Regions from separate parts of the Bacillus sp. JJ664 genome, predicted to be linked through region 2. Evidence: predicted binding sites of a transcription regulator. Region 2 holds the regulator's gene; the other holds the start of a gene.

Region 1 (4,669 bases), on a different contig from region 2:
GTTAATGATCACAGCCTATAATAAGAAAACTCCGATTCGCACTTGAATCGGAGTTTTTTCGTATTGAAAAAAGTAAATTCTAAATTCATGACAGATACACTTTCAAATGACGAGCTTGATAAAGTTATAATACCATCAATTGATTTAAAAGTATTTTCAAGATTCGTGGTAATTTGTCCAGGGTATACTACTTGAACAGAAATAGCAAATTCAATATCTAGAAGCTCCCCGACCTTTAATTTTGAATAGGAGTACAAACTACCAAATATTAATAAAAATGAAATAATAAAAACGGCTACAGCATTTTTAAAATTATGCTTTGTTAAAAAGTTCATTCAAATCTTCATTCAAATCTTCCTTTTTAAAACGGTGTGAATAATCAAAGCTCATTAGCAAAAAAAAAATTTTGAAGTTCACCTAATAACAAACGCTATTTTTTACAAGTGAATTTTGTATAAAATATGTAAAAATGATTGATTACATAAAATCTACAATTTTGTGAAAGGATAAAAAACGAAATTACATAAGGGGGTGGAATGATGACGAAATCAAAAAGTGAAAAAGAACGTTTTTGGAATGAAAGAAAAACGAACCAGCAACCACATGAAAAAGTAAAATCTTTTAAAGAATTGGACAAAGAAACCAAATAATATAAAATTGCTCTTTTCAATTTTTTTAGATTGGTTTTATGTCCAAATCTGAAAAAATTATCCAGTTTACTCACATTAACAAATGTAATCATAAAAAAAGTCCCGTGACGCACACGGGACTTAGGATGATTGAAACGCTTATTATTTTACAAATTTTAAAAAAATGTAAAAGTATGTAGATAAGGTTTCTATTATATTGTCATTCTTTAAAATACAAGAAAACTTTTACAATTAATAATCTGATTAATTTACTAGTCTCAACAAGACGTAGTAACTGACGATTCATGTTTAAATTAAAACGTTACTGGAACACAAAATGTGTTTATCGAACTTATCTATTGAACAATTATTCTGCGGTTCTTACAATTTTATAATTTTTATGGTTTACAACTGTTAGCGGTTCCATTTCTAAATCTCTAAAGTTTTCCATTATCGATATGTCTACTATGACAGAATTTTTATTCACTTTTTGAACTCTTCCTTTTAACCCTTGTTTAAACTCAATGATATTTCCAGCTTCTGCAATTTTCATGAGCGTATCTCCTATAAAAAGTTTTCATTTTACACCTTCTATAATGCATGAAAACGGTTTAAAGGTAAAGAGAAAATTGAATATTTTTTTACAATTTAGTCAATTTAAATTCAAAAATATGTTTAAAAATTACAAGAAGGGTAAAAAATGGATGTAGCACTTTTTGGAGGTTACTTTCTTGAAGAAATGGATTGAAGAATTACAGTACGATTTAGAAGAAGAAATAAAAGAATTTGTCGGTAGTAATACTTTGATTGGTGATCCAATTTTATTTTTTGATCAGATCATTGTCATTCCATTTTTTGAAATGGTCGTTCTACTAGGAGAGGGGCATGCAAAAGTTCAGTTTGAATGTCTTGGAACTGGCTTAGAATTAATACCAAAAGCATTTTTAGTCATAATAGATGGAGAAATCGAAGTCATGCTAGTTAAGAATGAAGATCCAAATGTATTTGTCACCGAGAAAATTTTAGATGTAAAAATTTAGTTTTCATATAGTAACATCTTTGATAATGTTAGATGGAAGCTTTAAAACAGTAATCAAATTAGATCTATTATTAAAGGGTGAGAATATGGAACAAAATGAAATGCTGAATCTAATTGAACAACTTAAAAACGGTGAAATTACACAAATAATGATCAAAAAAGAAGATTTTTTAACCTTTAGACAAATTATAGTGAATCGAGAGGATTTTAAACACTTCCGAGGAATTGCTCAACATGGTGGCGATGTAATTTATACATATATAGAAGAAGCTAGAAGTTAACAAATATTTAAAAATATATAACTTTTTAAGAAGTACTCATGAAACCAACTGCAAAAAAAAAAAGTTTTTTTTACTTTTTTCTTGTTTTGCAAGGTGTTATTGGGTATTTTTTTTATGTTTCTCGGTATGGCTCAATTGACAAAAAAATCGTTTTACACTTTATTGCACTCTTCTCCATAATTTGTTAAATTTCTCTTATTGTTTCATTCTGAGTGAGATTGTCGAAATGTTTATTTTTACATTTAGGAAACTATATATTGTGTTTGTTATAAAAAGGTAATACAATATGTAGGTATATAACATGAGAATTTTAAATATTCATAAAATATTCTTACATATAAAATGAGGTGATCCTATGGTGATAGTTTACAGTTCAATGACTGGCAATGTTAAACGTTTTGTCAATAAAATTAGAATGCCGTCAATTCAAATAAAAGATGGACTAAAAATCGAAGAACCTTATATTCTTGTAACCTATACTACTGGATTTGGAAGTGTTCCAGACAATGTACATCATTTTTTGGAGAAAAATTCAAATTACCTAAGAGCAGTAAGTGCAAGTGGCAATCGAAACTGGGGAGATTCATTTGCAGCCAGTGCAGATAAAATTGCCAAAACATATAACGTACCGGTCTTGTCAAAATTCGAAATGTCAGGGACAAGTCGTGATATACAATATTTTCTTGAGGGAGTGGAAAAGCTTGAGACATATTGAGCTGAATAATGAATTAACAATTAAAAAGGATGGTTTTTTTGATCTTGAAAAAGATAAAGAAGCGTTACTTTGTTTCCTAAAAGAAGTAGAAGATAGAAAAATTCAATTTTCTTCTGTTAAAGAACGCTTACAGTATATGACTCAAGAAAACTATTATTATCAGGTAGAATTAGAATACTCCCTTACTGAGATTGAAAGAATGTATGAACTAGTTTATCAGGCTGGATTTACTTTCCAATCATATATGGCAGCATCTAAATTCTTTAAGGACTATGCATTAAAAACAAACGATGGAAAGTTTTATTTAGAAGGATATGAAGATCGAATTGCAATCGTTGCTCTTTATTTAGGACGAGGCAATATTGATAAAGCATTAAATTTAGCGAAAATGATGATTCAACAAAACTATCAACCTGCTACTCCGACGTTTTTAAATGCTGGTAGAAGTAGAAGAGGTGAGATGGTTTCATGTTTCTTACTTGAAATGGATGATAGTTTAAACTCTATCGGTTTTCAAATTAATACAGCAATGCAGCTTTCAAAAATTGGCGGTGGCGTTGCACTGAATTTATCTAAGCTTAGAGCACGTGGAGAACAAATCAAAGAAATTGATAACGCTGCAAGTGGTGTTGTTCCTGTAATGAAGCTATTAGAAGATTCATTCTCATATGCAAACCAGCTTGGCCAACGTAAAGGTGCTGGTGCAACATATTTAAATATTTTCCACTGGGACGTAATTGAGTTTCTTGATACGAAAAAAATTAACGCCGATGAGAAAAGCCGAATTCAATCTTTATCGATTGGCTTAATTGTTCCAAATAAATTCTTTGAACTAGCAGAAAAAAATGAGCCATTCTACGTATTCGCTCCATATACGGTCTACAAGGAATATGGCATTCATTTAGATGATATTGATATAGATGAAAAATACGATGAACTTGTAAATAACGATAAAATCCAAAAGAAAAAACTTGATTTATCAGCTCGTGATTTATTAGTTAAGATTGCTGCGATTCAACTTGAATCTGGTTATCCATACTTAATGTATAAAACAAATGCGAACAACCAGCATGCTTTAAAAGATATTGGCGAAATTAAGATGTCAAATCTATGTACAGAAATTTTTCAATTACAAGAAACATCAGAGATCAATAATTATGGCTCTGAGGATGTAATTAATCGAGATGTTAACTGTAATTTAGGGTCGTTAAATATCGTCAATGTAATGGAAAATAGAGCAATTAGGGATTCAGTTCATATGGGAATTGAAGCATTAACGGCTGTATCTGATATGACTGAAATTGAAAATGCACCTACTGTTAAAAAGGCAAATGATGAACTTCATTCAGTGGGCTTAGGTGCAATGAATTTACATGGATATTTTGCAAAGAATGGGATTTCCTATGAAAGTGAAGAAGCAAAGGATTTTGCCCGTACATTCTTTATGATGATGAACTATTACTCAATAGAAAAGAGTATGTTTATTGCAAAAGAAACTGGAAAAACATTTAAAGACTTTGAGAAAAGTGAATACGCAAAAGGTACTTATTTTGATAAGTACAAAACACAATCTTTTGAACCGAAAACAGCAAAAGTGAAAGAATTATTTAATGGAATATATATTCCGAATGAATTTGATTGGGTTACATTAAGTAAGCAAGTACAAGCATATGGTTTATACAACAGCTACCGCTTAGCAATAGCTCCTACACAATCAATTAGCTACATTCAAAACGCTACTTCTTCAGTTATGCCAATTGTAAATGTAATTGAATCTAGAACATATGCAAATTCAACAACTTATTATCCAATGCCTTATTTATCACAACAAAGCTTCTGGTATTACAAGTCGGCTTACGATATTAATCAATACAAATTAATTGATCTAATTGCTGAAATCTAACAACATATTGATCAAGGAATCAGCTCTATATTATATGTAAATAGTGATATTTCAACCCGAGAACTTGCAAGATATTATATCTATGCTAATAAAAAGGGATTG
Region 2 (4,669 bases):
TCACAAATACCTGTTAAAGAAAAAGAAGCAAGAGCAGATTTTGTAATCGATAATAATGGAAATCTAGTTGAAACAAAAAAACAAGTAATGGACTTATTAAAAAAAATAAAATAATTTATAGAAATAATGTAAATAGTTTAACCAAAATCCGCGTTATGTGTTATACTAATTAAGGGGATATAATAAATCAGTATAACTTAATTGGGGGTTTACTTATGGTAAATGTAGCAATAAATGGATTTGGTCGAATTGGACGCATGGTTTTCCGTCAAGCAATTAAAAATGCAGATTATAACATCGTTGCGATAAATGCTAGCTATCCAGCTGAAACTTTAGCGCATTTAATTAAATATGACACTGTTCATGGGAAATTTGACGGTGAGGTTGTAGCGAATGCTGATCACTTACTTGTTGATGGAAAACGTGTCGACCTAATTAGTGAGAGAAATCCAGAGTTACTTCCATGGAACGAACTAAATGTTGATATCGTAATCGAAGCTACTGGGAAATTTAATGATGCAGAAAAAGCAAAAATGCACTTAACTGCAGGAGCTCAAAAAGTCATCTTAACTGCACCAGGTAAAAATGAAGATATAACTGTTGTAATTGGTGTAAACGATGAAAAATTAGACTTAGAACAACACAATGTGATTTCAAATGCTTCTTGTACTACGAACTGTTTAGCGCCAGTTGTCAAAGTATTAGATGAGCAATTTGGAGTTGTAAATGGATTAATGACGACAGTTCACTCATTTACAAATGATCAAAAAAATATAGATAATCCACATAAAGATTTACGTAGAGCGCGTGCTTGTAGCCAGTCAATCATTCCAACAACAACTGGAGCAGCTAAAGCACTTTCAAAAGTATTACCTCATTTAGATGGTAAATTGCATGGTATGGCATTACGTGTACCAACACCAAACGTATCACTTGTAGATTTAGTTGTTGATTTAAAAAGAGAAGTAACAGTTGCTGAAATAAATGAAGTATTTGAAACAGCTTCAAAAGGTTCAATGCATGGAATCATCGAATTCTGTAATGAACCATTAGTTTCAATTGATTTTAACAGCAATACACATTCTGCGATTATTGATTCACTTTCAACAATGGTGATTGGTGGGACAAAAGTGAAAGTATTAGCTTGGTATGATAATGAGTGGGGTTATTCTAGACGTGTAGTTGACTTAGTGTCAATTGTTGCTGCTAAAATTTCTAAGCTTGAACCAGTTCAAAACTAAGAATCGTAATTTCACAAACTAATGTAAGCGAATACAAAAGACTAGTTGATTTCATAATCGGCTAGTCTTTTCGAAGTTTGCAAGAATGCTGGGCACTCGGGCAAATAGCTTGTATTATACATATTTTTTTCACATTTAAACTAGTAAATTACAAAAAAATGAAATTTATCTTGCAATTCAAATTTAAAAAAAGTATACTAACTTTCGTGAACTTCTAAAAGTATAACTAATTACTTAAAGGGTTAGGACCTCTTTGGACTAACTTTCCCCCGTGGTAGTTGATCATACTTTTGCAATAGGGGTCATGTAAAATTATTTAAGGGGGAAATGAATATGGATACTATGGGTCGTCACGTCATTTCGGAATTATGGGGTTGTAACACAGAAAAATTAAATGATATGAAATTTATTGAGGAAACTTTTGTTGATGCTGCATTACGTTCTGGTGCAGAAATTCGTGAAGTTGCTTTTCACAAGTTCGCTCCTCATGGCGTTAGTGGTGTCGTAATCATTTCAGAATCACATTTAACTATTCACAGTTTTCCTGAGCATGGTTATGCAAGTATTGATGTTTACACTTGCGGTGATAGAATTGATCCAAATGTAGCTGCAAACTATATCGCTGAGGCTCTTGAAGCTGATACGCGTGAAAATGTTGAGCTACCTAGAGGAATGGGTCCCATTCAAGTTAATAAAGTAAAAGTTGTTAGTGGTAACTAAAAAAATGGAGAGAGGTGATTATTCACCTCTCTTTTTTGTCTATAAAAATGGATTATTCTCCTTATGCTTGTCGCAGCTGAACAGTCGCCTCCACATTTCATACTTTAGTTTATTTGAATTTTGTTATAGTATAGAGTTATAATAGTCTGTTTAACAAAACTGTGTTTGGAGTTGAAATGAAACGATGAGATGTCCAACATGTAATTATAATGGGACAAGAGTACTTGATAGCAGACCTGTGGATGAAGGTCGATCAATTAGAAGAAGACGTGAATGTGAAGAATGTCAGCATCGTTTTACTACCTTTGAACGAGTAGAAGATAATCCTATTTTAGTTGTTAAAAAAGAGGGAGCTCGTGAGGAGTTTAGTAAAGATAAGATGTTAAGAGGTCTTATTAAGGCATGTGAAAAACGCCCTGTATCATTATCTCAACTTGAAGGCATTATTAATAATATAGAAAAAGAATTAAAAAATAGTGGGACATCTGAAGTTCCAAGTGAAGTTTTAGGTGAGATGGTTATGGATCATTTATCTAAAGTTGATGAAGTTGCATATGTTCGATTTGCATCAGTTTATCGTCAATTCAAAGATATAAATGTATTCATTGATGAATTAAAAGATTTAATTAACAAAGAGCGAGGTAAGGACGAATAGTACTTCGCTCTTTTGATACAAGAAAGGATTGTTTGAATGTCTATTGAAAAGCAACATTGGATGGATGTTCTGCCTGCAGATCCATACACGGTATTGGCTGCAGGATATTTACATAATTTTCACAGACAGGTTTTAACGATGTTGTATCAACCAATCATTGGTAGCCAGGCATTAAGCTTGTACATGACTTTATGGAGTGAATGTGAACAAACAGACCTCAATCCAAATAATTTAACACATCATTCTTTAATGCTTGGGATGAGAACAAATTTAAAGACAATTTATGAGCAAAGGTTAATGTTAGAGGGAATCGGTTTACTTAAAGTGTATGAAGGGTCTGAAGAAGGTACTAAGAAGTTACTTTATGAACTTCAATCTCCGCTTGATCCCCATTCTTTTTTTGAAGATCCTATATTAAATATCTTCCTTTTCAAAACAATCGGTAAAACTCAATATCAACGAGCGAAAAACTTTTTTAGTAGACAAACGTTTTCCAAAGAGGGATATCGTGATATTTCTAGTTCATTTGATTCCGTTTTTCAAACTGTTACAATGGAACAACTACATGAAATACAAAAGAATAATGAGATCACTCAAAGTGAAACGCAGAATACTAGGTTGTTAAAAGAGCAGCAGCCATTAAAAATTTCTGTCAAAATGGAAGAGTTTGATTATGATTTATTTTTAGATGGTTTATCTGATTCATTTGTTCCAAAACGATCTTTTACTGTAGAAGTTAAAGATACCATTTTAAAGCTAGCTTTTTTATATGGCATTAACCCAATTCAAATGAAAACGATTGTCATGCGTGCATTAAACGATGAAAATAAAATTAATACTGAATCACTGCGTTTAGAAGCAAGAGAATGGTATCAATTTCAACATCATGAAGCATTGCCTACGATTGTTGAGAAGGTTCAACCAATTCAGCATAGAGAACTGAAAGCAGAACCAACTACACAGGAAGAAAAACTAATTCAATGCTTTGAAACAATCTCACCTCGCCAATATTTAAAAGAAATATCTGGTGGTGCAGAGCCAAGTGAGGCAGATTTAAAAATTATTGAAGAGATTATGATTGATCAAAAGTTACTTCCTGGAGTAGCAAATGTATTAATTGACTATGTGATGATTCGTTTAGATAAGAAGTTGTCTAGAAATTATGTTATTAAAATCGCAAGCCATTGGGCAAGAAAAGGTGTAACAACAGTAAAGCAAGCGATGGATCTTGCTCGAAAAGAATTTGAAGAGACAAGACAAGGTGCAACAGCTGCGAAGGCAAGAACAGGTAATAGACGAAACAAAGCAATTCGTACTGAAATCGTACCTGACTGGTTACAACCAAGTGAAGCAAGTGTAGCTCCGAAAACTGTAGAGACAAATGACACTTCGGTTGATGAAAAACGAAAACTATTAGTAAAAGAACTTGAGATGTATAAAAATAAGAAAAAACGGTAACGGGAGGACGAAATGGAACCAATTCAAAACGCATTCTCTGCATTAATGAAAAATAAACAATTCCAAAATACATTTGAAAAAATGCGACATGAAGTCCGCAGTCACCCAAAAGTTGCACCATTTTTAATTCAAAATAAAAATGAAATTACAGATGAAATGATCGATAAAAGCTTAAATAAGCTTTATGAGTATATAGGTCAAAGTGTTGAATGTCATGATTGCCCAACCTTTGAAGGATGTAAAAATTTGGTTCAAGGCTATCATCCGCATCTAATCATACAAGGAAAAAGAATTGATGTTCAGTATGATCGATGTCCAAATGGTTTAAAGAATGATCAACGTAAGAAGCATGAATCATTAATTAAGTGCCTGTACCTACCTAAAGATGTGCTCCAAGCTTCAATGTCTAATTTATCAACAGAAGAAGATGGGCGCCTCGAAGCAATTATAGCTGCTGATCAATTTGTTAAAAATTTTGAAAAAGGAAAAATGATGCAAGGGCTATATTTACACGGCCCATTCGGCGTAGGGAAAACATATATCCTTGGTGCTATCGCAAATGAATTAGCAGAAGAAGGAATTTCATCAATGCTTG

Evidence for each region. Region 2 encodes NrdR, which represses ribonucleotide reductase genes. Its sites were predicted from a motif close to AACACNATATATNGTGTT; they were not measured.
Region 1: nrdI (class Ib ribonucleoside-diphosphate reductase assembly flavoprotein NrdI) is a predicted target of NrdR. The motif match lies at 2,196-2,213, and genes of this name have one in related genera.

The regions. Positions count from the first base shown of each region.
Region 1 covers NZ_JBALMS010000064.1:6,517-11,185, reverse strand. Annotated here, with positions in the region: gene V7056_RS11875 (M3 family oligoendopeptidase) at 1-21, shown strand, start outside; gene V7056_RS11870 (DUF6254 family protein) at 540-650, shown strand; gene V7056_RS11865 (YkvS family protein) at 997-1,182, opposite strand; gene V7056_RS11860 (hypothetical protein) at 1,361-1,669, shown strand; gene ykzS (protein YkzS) at 1,755-1,949, shown strand; gene nrdI (class Ib ribonucleoside-diphosphate reductase assembly flavoprotein NrdI) at 2,305-2,664, shown strand; partial or broken gene nrdE (class 1b ribonucleoside-diphosphate reductase subunit alpha) at 2,651-4,669, shown strand, end outside.
Region 2 covers NZ_JBALMS010000040.1:17,341-22,009, reverse strand. Annotated here, with positions in the region: gene coaE (dephospho-CoA kinase) at 1-114, shown strand, start outside; gene V7056_RS06940 (glyceraldehyde-3-phosphate dehydrogenase) at 216-1,241, shown strand; gene speD (adenosylmethionine decarboxylase) at 1,575-1,961, shown strand; gene nrdR (transcriptional regulator NrdR) at 2,146-2,616, shown strand; gene V7056_RS06925 (replication initiation and membrane attachment family protein) at 2,653-4,074, shown strand; gene dnaI (primosomal protein DnaI) at 4,087-4,669, shown strand, end outside.